2 regions of the Bacillus cereus group sp. BfR-BA-01383 genome follow, and region 2 is predicted to be linked to the other one. Evidence: riboswitches for the same ligand, from Rfam matches in the RefSeq annotation. Region 2 holds a riboswitch; the other holds the start of a gene.

Region 1 (4,433 bases), on a different contig from region 2:
ACCAACAGAAACTTTAATGAAAAAACAACAAGGAATTCAATTACTAGAACATTCACGACAAGAACTATTAAATGCGCTTCATAGTGTCATAGATGAAAACGAATTATTTGAAAATGGATTAAAGCATCCTATTTTTAATGATTTGAATTTGTATCAGTGGGTTCAATTTCTTGATTTGCATGAACAAAGACATCTTACGCAGTTAAAAGAGGCGAAACATGCAATACTACAACGGTAAGATGAGAGGGGCGGGGGATCTTCCTGCTTCTTTTTTTGTGCGTAGCTCACTTCAAAAGCCGGTGAATGTATGGTAAATAATCAAAAAGGGTAGAAAAAACTATGCATAGTTTCCTGTCTTACTTTGGAATAATACTTGGTGAAAGAGTTAGAAGGAGTTGAACAGAATATGGCGAAGAAGAAGCGAGAAGAAGAGCGCGCTTGGAAAGCTCGGAAAGAAAATCAAAAACCACATGGAAAAGTGAAAACTTTTGCAGAATTAGTTGAAGGAACAGAAAAAACGTGATGAACTTCATCACGTTTTTTGTATGATTGGGAAAGTTAATAAAAATGTTGTACCTGTTCCTTTTTCACTAATAATATCAACCTTTCCATTCATTGCTTGAATGACACTGAAGACGACCATCATTCCGAGTCCGGTCCCTTTTTCTTTCGTCGAGTAGAAAGGTGACCCGAGTCGTTTTACTTGTTCTTGATCCATACCAACGCCTGTATCTTTTATATATAATTGGATATGTTTATGGTCTGGAACTAATGTAAGAATAAGGTCACCGCCGTTAGGCATTGCCTCAATACAGTTTTTAAAAATATTTAATAAGCATTGGTTCAGCTTTTGCTTTTCACCAGCTATAAAGAAAGATGTACTTTGTTTTATGTAATGTATACGAACATTTGTTAAATTGGCGAGAGGTGTAATTAAAGATAACGCATGAAGTAATTCTTCTTCTACTTGTAATTGTTGTTCTTTTTCAATACTCGGTTTTGCAAAAGTTAAGTAGTCTGTAAGAACATGATTTGCTTGTTCGATACCATTAATGGCTATGTCGATATATAATTTTCGTTCTTTCTCCGAACATGTATCTGACTGTAAAAGTTGCAAAAATCCTTTCGTTGAAGTTAAGGGATTGCGAATTTCATGAGAGATAGAAGCTGCCATTTCACCGATTAAATGAAATTTTTCAGCATTCATAAGTTCATTTTGGAGACGAACTTGCGTTTGCAATATGTGTAGCAAATATAAAATAAGGATTGTTCCAATTATTGTACATATTTCGTATACGATAATATGCGGTATATAATCAGCTTTATTTGTAACCTCTGCAAGGAAAAATGGTATCCAGCCAAATCCGAATATGAGACTGTAAAAGATAGCGAGTGTTATTTTTATACGATTAGAACTTCGGTTAAACAGTTTGTATGTTAATAGTAGAACAATAAATAGGAGAACCGAAGCGATAAGGGATGGGAAAACACCTACTCCTCCTAATAAGAAGCGGTATATGTTTAATACGGTTAAGATAGAAGCACCAGCAATCGGACCTCCAGTTAATGTACCGACAATTAATACGATATGACGCATATCAAATTGAAATCCATAATTTGTTTCTGCAGCGAAAGTGATGCATAGTATGGTAGCAATGCAACATAACACAATAAATATAGCTGAATTTAATTTAGGAGAACGTTTCCCTCTTTGATTCCAAAATAAATGATATACAAGCATTGTAACAAGGATAGATAATATATTTAAAAAGAGATAAATAATAAAGAGTTTCAGTGGGATGCCTCCTCTCGTCTCGCATTAAATTAATCATACTATAAAATGAAAGAAATGAAATAATAAATAGCGGAAAAATCAGAAATTTTTTCTGGTAGTATACAATATGTTACAATAAACTTTGTCAATGAAAGAAGAAATTCCGTGCACTGCATGGGAGAGGTTCGCGAACTCCCTCTATAAAAAACTATGGAAACAACAATATCCTGAGGTATTGTTTTGTTTTTTTATTGTGACAGTTCAAGAACGTTCTTTCTTCTTATTCGTAGTAGAGAAGGAGAATGAGTGAAATGAAAAAAGAAAAAGCAGTTGTTGTTTTTAGTGGTGGACAAGATAGTACAACATGTTTATTTTGGGCAATGCAGCAGTTTGCAGAAGTGGAAGCTGTAACGTTTAATTACAATCAACGTCATAAATTAGAAATTGATTGTGCAACGGAAATTGCGAAAGAGCTAGGAATTAAACATACGGTACTAGATATGAGTCTATTAAATCAACTTGCTCCAAATGCGTTAACGAGAACGGATATGGAGATTACACATGAAGAAGGTGAATTACCATCAACATTTGTAGATGGACGCAATTTACTATTCTTATCATTCGCTGCTGTATTAGCAAAACAAGTTGGAGCACGTCATATTGTAACAGGTGTATGTGAAACTGATTTTAGTGGTTATCCAGATTGCCGTGACGTGTTTGTGAAATCGTTAAACGTTACATTAAATTTATCTATGGATTATCCGTTTGTCATTCATACACCACTTATGTGGATTGATAAAGCAGAGACATGGAAATTATCTGATGAACTTGGTGCATTTGAGTTTGTTAGAGAAAAAACATTAACATGTTATAACGGAATCATTGGTGACGGTTGCGGTGAATGTCCAGCATGTCAACTTCGTAAATCAGGATTAGATACGTACTTACAAGAACGCGAAGGAGCGAGCAACTAATGGATAATTTCTTTGGATTTCGCATCGTAGAAAATTTGCAAAAAATGGACAAGGATATTCAGCGTAAACAACTTAAATATCATAATAAAAGAGTAATGGTCAGCAAGGAATTTACATTTGATGCAGCACACCATTTACACTGCTATGAAGGGAAATGTAAAAACTTACATGGTCACACATATAAAGTTGTATTTGGGATTAGTGGATATGTAAATGAAATAGGCCTTGCAATTGACTTTGGAGATATAAAAGAAATTTGGAAAAATGAAATAGAAATTTATTTAGATCATCGTTATTTAAATGAAACGTTACCTGCAATGAATACGACTGCTGAAAATATGGTCGTTTGGATTTATGAAAAGATGGCAGAAGCATTAACAAAAGATAATCGTGCGAACGAATATAAAGGAGCTCGTGTTGAATTTGTTCGTCTATTTGAGACGCCGACTAGTTATGCGGAAGTAAGACGGGAGTGGATGCTCGATGAGTAAAATCCCTGTTTTGGAAATATTCGGTCCGACTATTCAAGGTGAAGGAATGGTTGTAGGACAAAAGACAATGTTTATCCGTACAGCTGGCTGTGATTATAGCTGCGCTTGGTGTGATTCTGCTTTTACGTGGGATGGATCGGCTAAAGATCAAATTAGACAGATGGCAGCGGAAGATATTTGGCATGAGCTTGTTGCAATTGGAGGAGAAAATTTTTCTCATGTTACGATTTCAGGCGGAAATCCGGCATTGCTGAAAAATATTGAGTTTCTTCTTTCTATATTAAAAGAGAATGGAATGCGAACGGCAATCGAAACGCAAGGGAGTAAATGGCAAGATTGGTTACTTCAAATCGATGAGGTAACGATTTCTCCAAAACCACCAAGTTCGGCAATGAAAACAGATTTTCAGAAGTTAGATTCTGTTATTCAGAAACTAGCAGGAAAAGATATTAGCTTAAAAGTAGTAGTATTTGATGATTATGACTTTGAATATGCAGTTAAGATGCACGAACGTTATCCGGATGTACCATTCTTCTTACAAGTAGGGAACGATGATACGAAAACAGTGGATGATGCAATGCTTATTAAAAAATTATTAGATAAGTATGAGTGGCTGATTGATAAAGCTGTAAATTGTAAAGAAATGAATGATGCGAAAGTATTGCCTCAGCTTCATGCGTTAGTATGGGGAAATAAACGCGGCGTATAACGAGAAGGGATGTTTAAAATGGCAGGAAGATTAGATGCAGATTTAAAAGATGTAACATTACTAGGAAATCAAAATACAAAATATTTATTTGAATATAGCCCAGAAATTTTAGAGGTATTTGATAATAATCATCCAAACCGTGATTATTTTGTAAAATTCAACTGTCCTGAATTTACAAGCTTATGTCCGAAAACAGGACAACCAGACTTTGCAACAATTTATATTAGCTACATTCCAGAGCAAAGAATGGTAGAGAGTAAATCTTTAAAGTTATATTTATTTAGTTTCCGTAATCATGGTGATTTCCACGAAGATTGCATGAACGTAATTATGAATGATTTAATTAAATTAATGGATCCACGTTATATTGAAGTATGGGGGAAATTTACACCACGTGGTGGTATTTCAATTGATCCGTACTGCAACTATGGTCGCCCAGGAACGAAGTATGAACAAATGGCAGACTATCGTATGATGAACCACGA
Region 2 (4,433 bases):
ACTTGTGATGTGCTTAATAATAAAGGGGATATTTTTTTAGAAAAGAACCCGTTAATGAGAATATGCGCAGCGAATGCGACAGCACAACCGAGAACGAGTATATCTCCAATGTTTAATTGAAAAGAATCACCAGCCGTTAATAAATACAAACCTGCTGTTGCTACAGCAATACCAAGTACGATGAAAATTGTAGCCTTTTGTTTTAAAAAGATAAAAGACAGAATCGGAACCATAACGATACTAAGTCCAGTTAAGAAACCAGCTTTTGAAGACGTTGTATAAAGCAAGCCGAATGTTTGTAATAAATAGCCGACAAATAAGAAGAACCCGACCATCAATCCAGCTAAACTACTATGTTTTAATTCTTGTTTTGAAGTTTTCTGTGAGAAAATCATTTGAACGAATAATAAAATAATTCCAGCGAATAAAAAGCGAATGCCATTGAAAGTAAATGGCCCGACAAAAGACATAGCATTTTGAACGACAACAAACGTAGCTCCCCAAATAAAAGAGACAAATAATAAAGCAAGAGGAGCAATCCAATTTTTTTTCACAATCATACCCCCGTTAATTTTGTAAGATAGCTTTTCTAGCTAATTCATCAGCTACTTTATTTTGACTACTTGGAATCCACTTAATAAAAAAGAGGTCGAAACTTTTTATGTATTGCAATGCTTCTTCTAATAGTGGTGCAAACATTTTATTTTTTGCGTATTCTTTTTCAACAGCTCGCTCAACAAGCTGAGAGTCTGTACGAAAAGATACAATGCTATAATTATGCTCCGTGCAATACTTTAATGCTGCAAGTAAAGCATGGTATTCTGCTTCATGATTGGACATTGTCCCAAGTGGTAATGATAATTGTACAGGCGGTTGTATGCCTTTAATAAACACTCCCGCACCAGAAGGGCCAGGATTTCCTTTTGTTGCACCATCAATATATACTTCAATCAAAATGCGAAACCTCCAAATTATAAGATTATCCCCTACTTAAAAGTGTTCTCGAAGTAGGGGATAGAGTACTTATCCAATTGTAATGCTATAACGACATGTAAATGTTTCATTCGCTTGTAAAGACTGAATTCCTTTTTTTTCTTTGAAATCTTTTGCTGGTTTTACTTCATCAGCGATTCCATACCAAGGTTCAATACATAAGAAAGGTGCGTTGTCTCCTGGTGTCCATACGCCGACAAATGGGAACCCATCAAATTCTACTTTTACAAATTTATTATGCTTATGTGAGCGAATCGAAATTTCATTCGTATTCATATTTTCAAAAATAAGTGCGTCATTTTTGAATAGATCGTATGTAAGTGGTAACTCTTTCGTATTTTCAGCGATTAGTTGCTTGTTACTTGAAAGATAAGGTCCTTCTAGTACACTTGTTTCTAAGCGTTCTGAACCATTAAATGATAGATGATAATCTGTAAATGATTCGCCGTCTACTAATGGGAAATTGAATCCAGGGTGTGCTCCAATTGAGAAGAACATCTCTTTTGAAGAAGGATTATTTACTTCATATGTAACATGTATATTTTGTTCTTCTAACTCATAAGAAACAAGTAATTCAAATTCGTATGGATACTTTTGTAGTGTCTCTTCATTACTCGTAACGATATAAGTGATTTTTGTTTCACTTTGCTCTTTTACAGAGAAGGTAAGATCACGAGCAAAGCCGTGTTGAGTTAAAGAATAAGGTTTTCCATCTACGTAGTATGTATTATCTACTAATCGGCCGACAATGGGGAATAAAATAGGTGCACGACGTCCCCAATAAGTAGAATCACCTTGCCATAGGTATTCTGTGTTGTCTTCTTTTAAGCGAAGGCTTTGCAGTTCTGCACCTTTGTCAGAAGTGGAAACGATCACTTTTTCGTTTTGAATTGTTGCGGTCATGAAGTGAAACCTCCTAAATATTTCATATGTTTCATTATACGTTGTCTAAAAGAAAAAAGGTAGTTCATGATAGGAATCTATTGACGAAAGAGTGCCTATTGCGTAAAATATAATCTTGTTGCTTAAAAACGAATAACGTGGTTCGAAACCATCCCACGTAAAAAAACTAAGGAGATTTTGTCATGAATATAAGAACATTAGTCGGAAATGGTATTTTAGCGGCATTATATATTGCTGTTTCTATGCTTATTCAGCCATTTGGCTTTACGAATGTACAGTTCCGTATTTCAGAGATGTTTAATCATCTCGTTGTATTTAATAAGAAAGCAATTTACGGAATTGTATTAGGTGTATTTTTAACGAATCTCTTTTTCTCACCAATGATCGCTTACGATTTGGTATTTGGAGTAGGGCAATCTATTCTTGCGCTAGTTGCAACGATTATATCAATGCGATTTATTAAAGGTGTTTGGGCTCGTATGATTTTTAATACAGTTATCTTTACGATTACAATGTTTATGATTGCAATTGAACTTCATCTTGCATTTGATCTGCCATTCCTATGGACTTGGTTAACATGTGCAGCTGGTGAATTTATTGTAATGGCAATCGGTATGCCTGTAATGTACTGGGTTAATAAGCGAGTGCAATTTGAAAGGTTTATGTAATAGATGAAAGAGCTGTTCCTATAGGGGATAGCTCTTTTTGTATGTGATTATAGTGAATATAATACTGTGACTCTTGATAAAATATAATAAAATATATATATGAAGTCTTATATAAGGGGAATCTAGTATGAAATATAAAATTCATTGGTTGTATAAAACGAAGCGTGGTTTGCAGACGGAATTAACAACAGATTATATGAACATAGAGGAAGTACTTCAATTTGCAGAGGATTTCGAGAAAACAGGAAGAGTAAAAGAAATTTTATTTTACGATGAAATGGATGCAGAGTGGTCATTAAAAGAAATGAAAAAGCTGAGTAAACAAGTGGAGGAAGAGCTTCAAGAAATATATGTTTATTTTGATGGTGGTTATGATCTGCAGACGAAAGAAGCTGGAGTAGGTATATGTGTGTATTATAAAAAAGGAAATAAAAACTACCGAATTCGCCGCAACGCATATATAGATGGTATATATGATAATAATGAAGCGGAATATGCATCATTATTATACGGCATAAATATACTCGAAGAATTAGGGATTAAGTATGAAGCAGTTACACTTCGCGGAGATTCTCAAGTGGTGCTGCAGCAATTAGCCGGAGAATGGCCTTGCTATGATGAACATTTAAATCATTATTTAGATCAAATTGAACAAAAGGCGAAGCAAATGAAATTAAAACTTGTATGTGAGCCAATATCTAGAAAACAAAATAAAGAAGCACATCAATTAGCGACGCAAGCATTAGAAGGGACGGTCATTGATAGTCATAAAGAAATAACCGAATAGAGAGGTGCAAAGGTGGATAAAAAGCAACTCATTACGGAGGTAAATGACTTATTAGAAACATATTGTGAAGGATGTTTTTTGCGAGAACATAATCGAAAGACAAATAGTAAATATTACGCCCATTCATTTTGTATACGACAATGTACAGTTGGAGAAACATTGAAAAAGTATGGAGAACAGTTGTCATGAAAAAACATCCAGAGAAAATTCTCTGGATGTTTTTTTTAGTGCTTTGCTTCGTTTAATTGATGCTCGCACTTGCTTAATTTCTTTTCCTCATTCATTAGAAATGGTTCATCTAAATCTGTCGCAACAGATTTCATAATTTCAAGTTGAGAGCGAGCTGCTTCTACGGCAGTAGTGGCATGCTCTAATGTGTCTGGATCCATTGAAATTGTTGCAGAACCTACCATTTTTTGTGCCGTTTCTACACGGAATTTTACTTCTTCAAAATCATTTACATGTGATCCCATTGTTATTGCCTCCTTTGTATTTTGCACATTTCACATAGTTTTTGCTCTGTAAAACGGAAATATACAAAGGAATAACAAAGGAGGTTACCAAGTAAGGTAACCTCCTTTCATATGTTGGATTAAAGTTTTACTACGTTAGCAGCTTGAGGTCCACGGTTTCCTTCAGTGATGTCGAAAGATACTTCTTGACCTTCTTCTAAAGCTTTGTAGCCGTCGCCTTGGATAGCAGAGAAATGTACGAATACATCGTCAGCGCCTTCCATTTCAATAAATCCAAAACCTTTTTCGTTGTTAAACCATTTTACTTTTCCTTGCATGTTACAATTCCTCCTAAAAGCGTTTACTATTTTCATTTAGTGAAATTCATTTAAACGATAATATAAACTAAAAGTGCTATAATCTTGAATATTCTGCTAAATGATTAATTTAAATATACACGAATTGGTAGAATTTAGTCAAGTAAACGCTTTTAACTTTTTGTATTTTTAAATAATTTTTCAACTGAATTTTTAAAAGGTATAGGACAAGCCGAATATGTAATATTCTTAAGTGAATGCTGTACATAATGAGGTGAAAGAATGGGTGAGTCTTATTTATTAGATAATGAAG

The links. Region 2 has a riboswitch for preQ1 ahead of MR065_RS15125 (QueT transporter family protein). Riboswitches for the same ligand answer to the same signal wherever they lie in the genome.
Region 1: another riboswitch for preQ1. It lies ahead of queC (7-cyano-7-deazaguanine synthase QueC); the one in region 2 lies ahead of MR065_RS15125 (QueT transporter family protein).

What each region holds. Positions count from the first base shown of each region.
Region 1 covers NZ_JAKUFP010000003.1:266,813-271,245, forward strand. Annotated here, with positions in the region: gene MR065_RS05250 (DinB family protein) at 1-238, shown strand, start outside; gene MR065_RS05255 (DUF6254 family protein) at 407-523, shown strand; gene MR065_RS05260 (ATP-binding protein) at 533-1,741, opposite strand; PreQ1 riboswitch class I at 1,949-1,992, shown strand; gene queC (7-cyano-7-deazaguanine synthase QueC) at 2,086-2,748, shown strand; gene queD (6-carboxytetrahydropterin synthase QueD) at 2,748-3,239, shown strand; gene queE (7-carboxy-7-deazaguanine synthase QueE) at 3,232-3,948, shown strand; gene queF (preQ(1) synthase) at 3,967-4,433, shown strand, end outside.
Region 2 covers NZ_JAKUFP010000014.1:83,820-88,252, forward strand. Annotated here, with positions in the region: gene MR065_RS15110 (DMT family transporter) at 1-554, opposite strand, end outside; gene MR065_RS15115 (reverse transcriptase-like protein) at 568-954, opposite strand; gene MR065_RS15120 (aldose 1-epimerase family protein) at 1,024-1,896, opposite strand; PreQ1 riboswitch class I at 2,028-2,072, shown strand; gene MR065_RS15125 (QueT transporter family protein) at 2,079-2,564, shown strand; gene MR065_RS15130 (ribonuclease H family protein) at 2,692-3,351, shown strand; gene MR065_RS15135 (zinc-finger domain-containing protein) at 3,364-3,540, shown strand; gene MR065_RS15140 (DUF2564 family protein) at 3,576-3,824, opposite strand; gene cspB (cold shock-like protein CspB) at 3,944-4,141, opposite strand; gene MR065_RS15150 (YqcI/YcgG family protein) at 4,403-4,433, shown strand, end outside.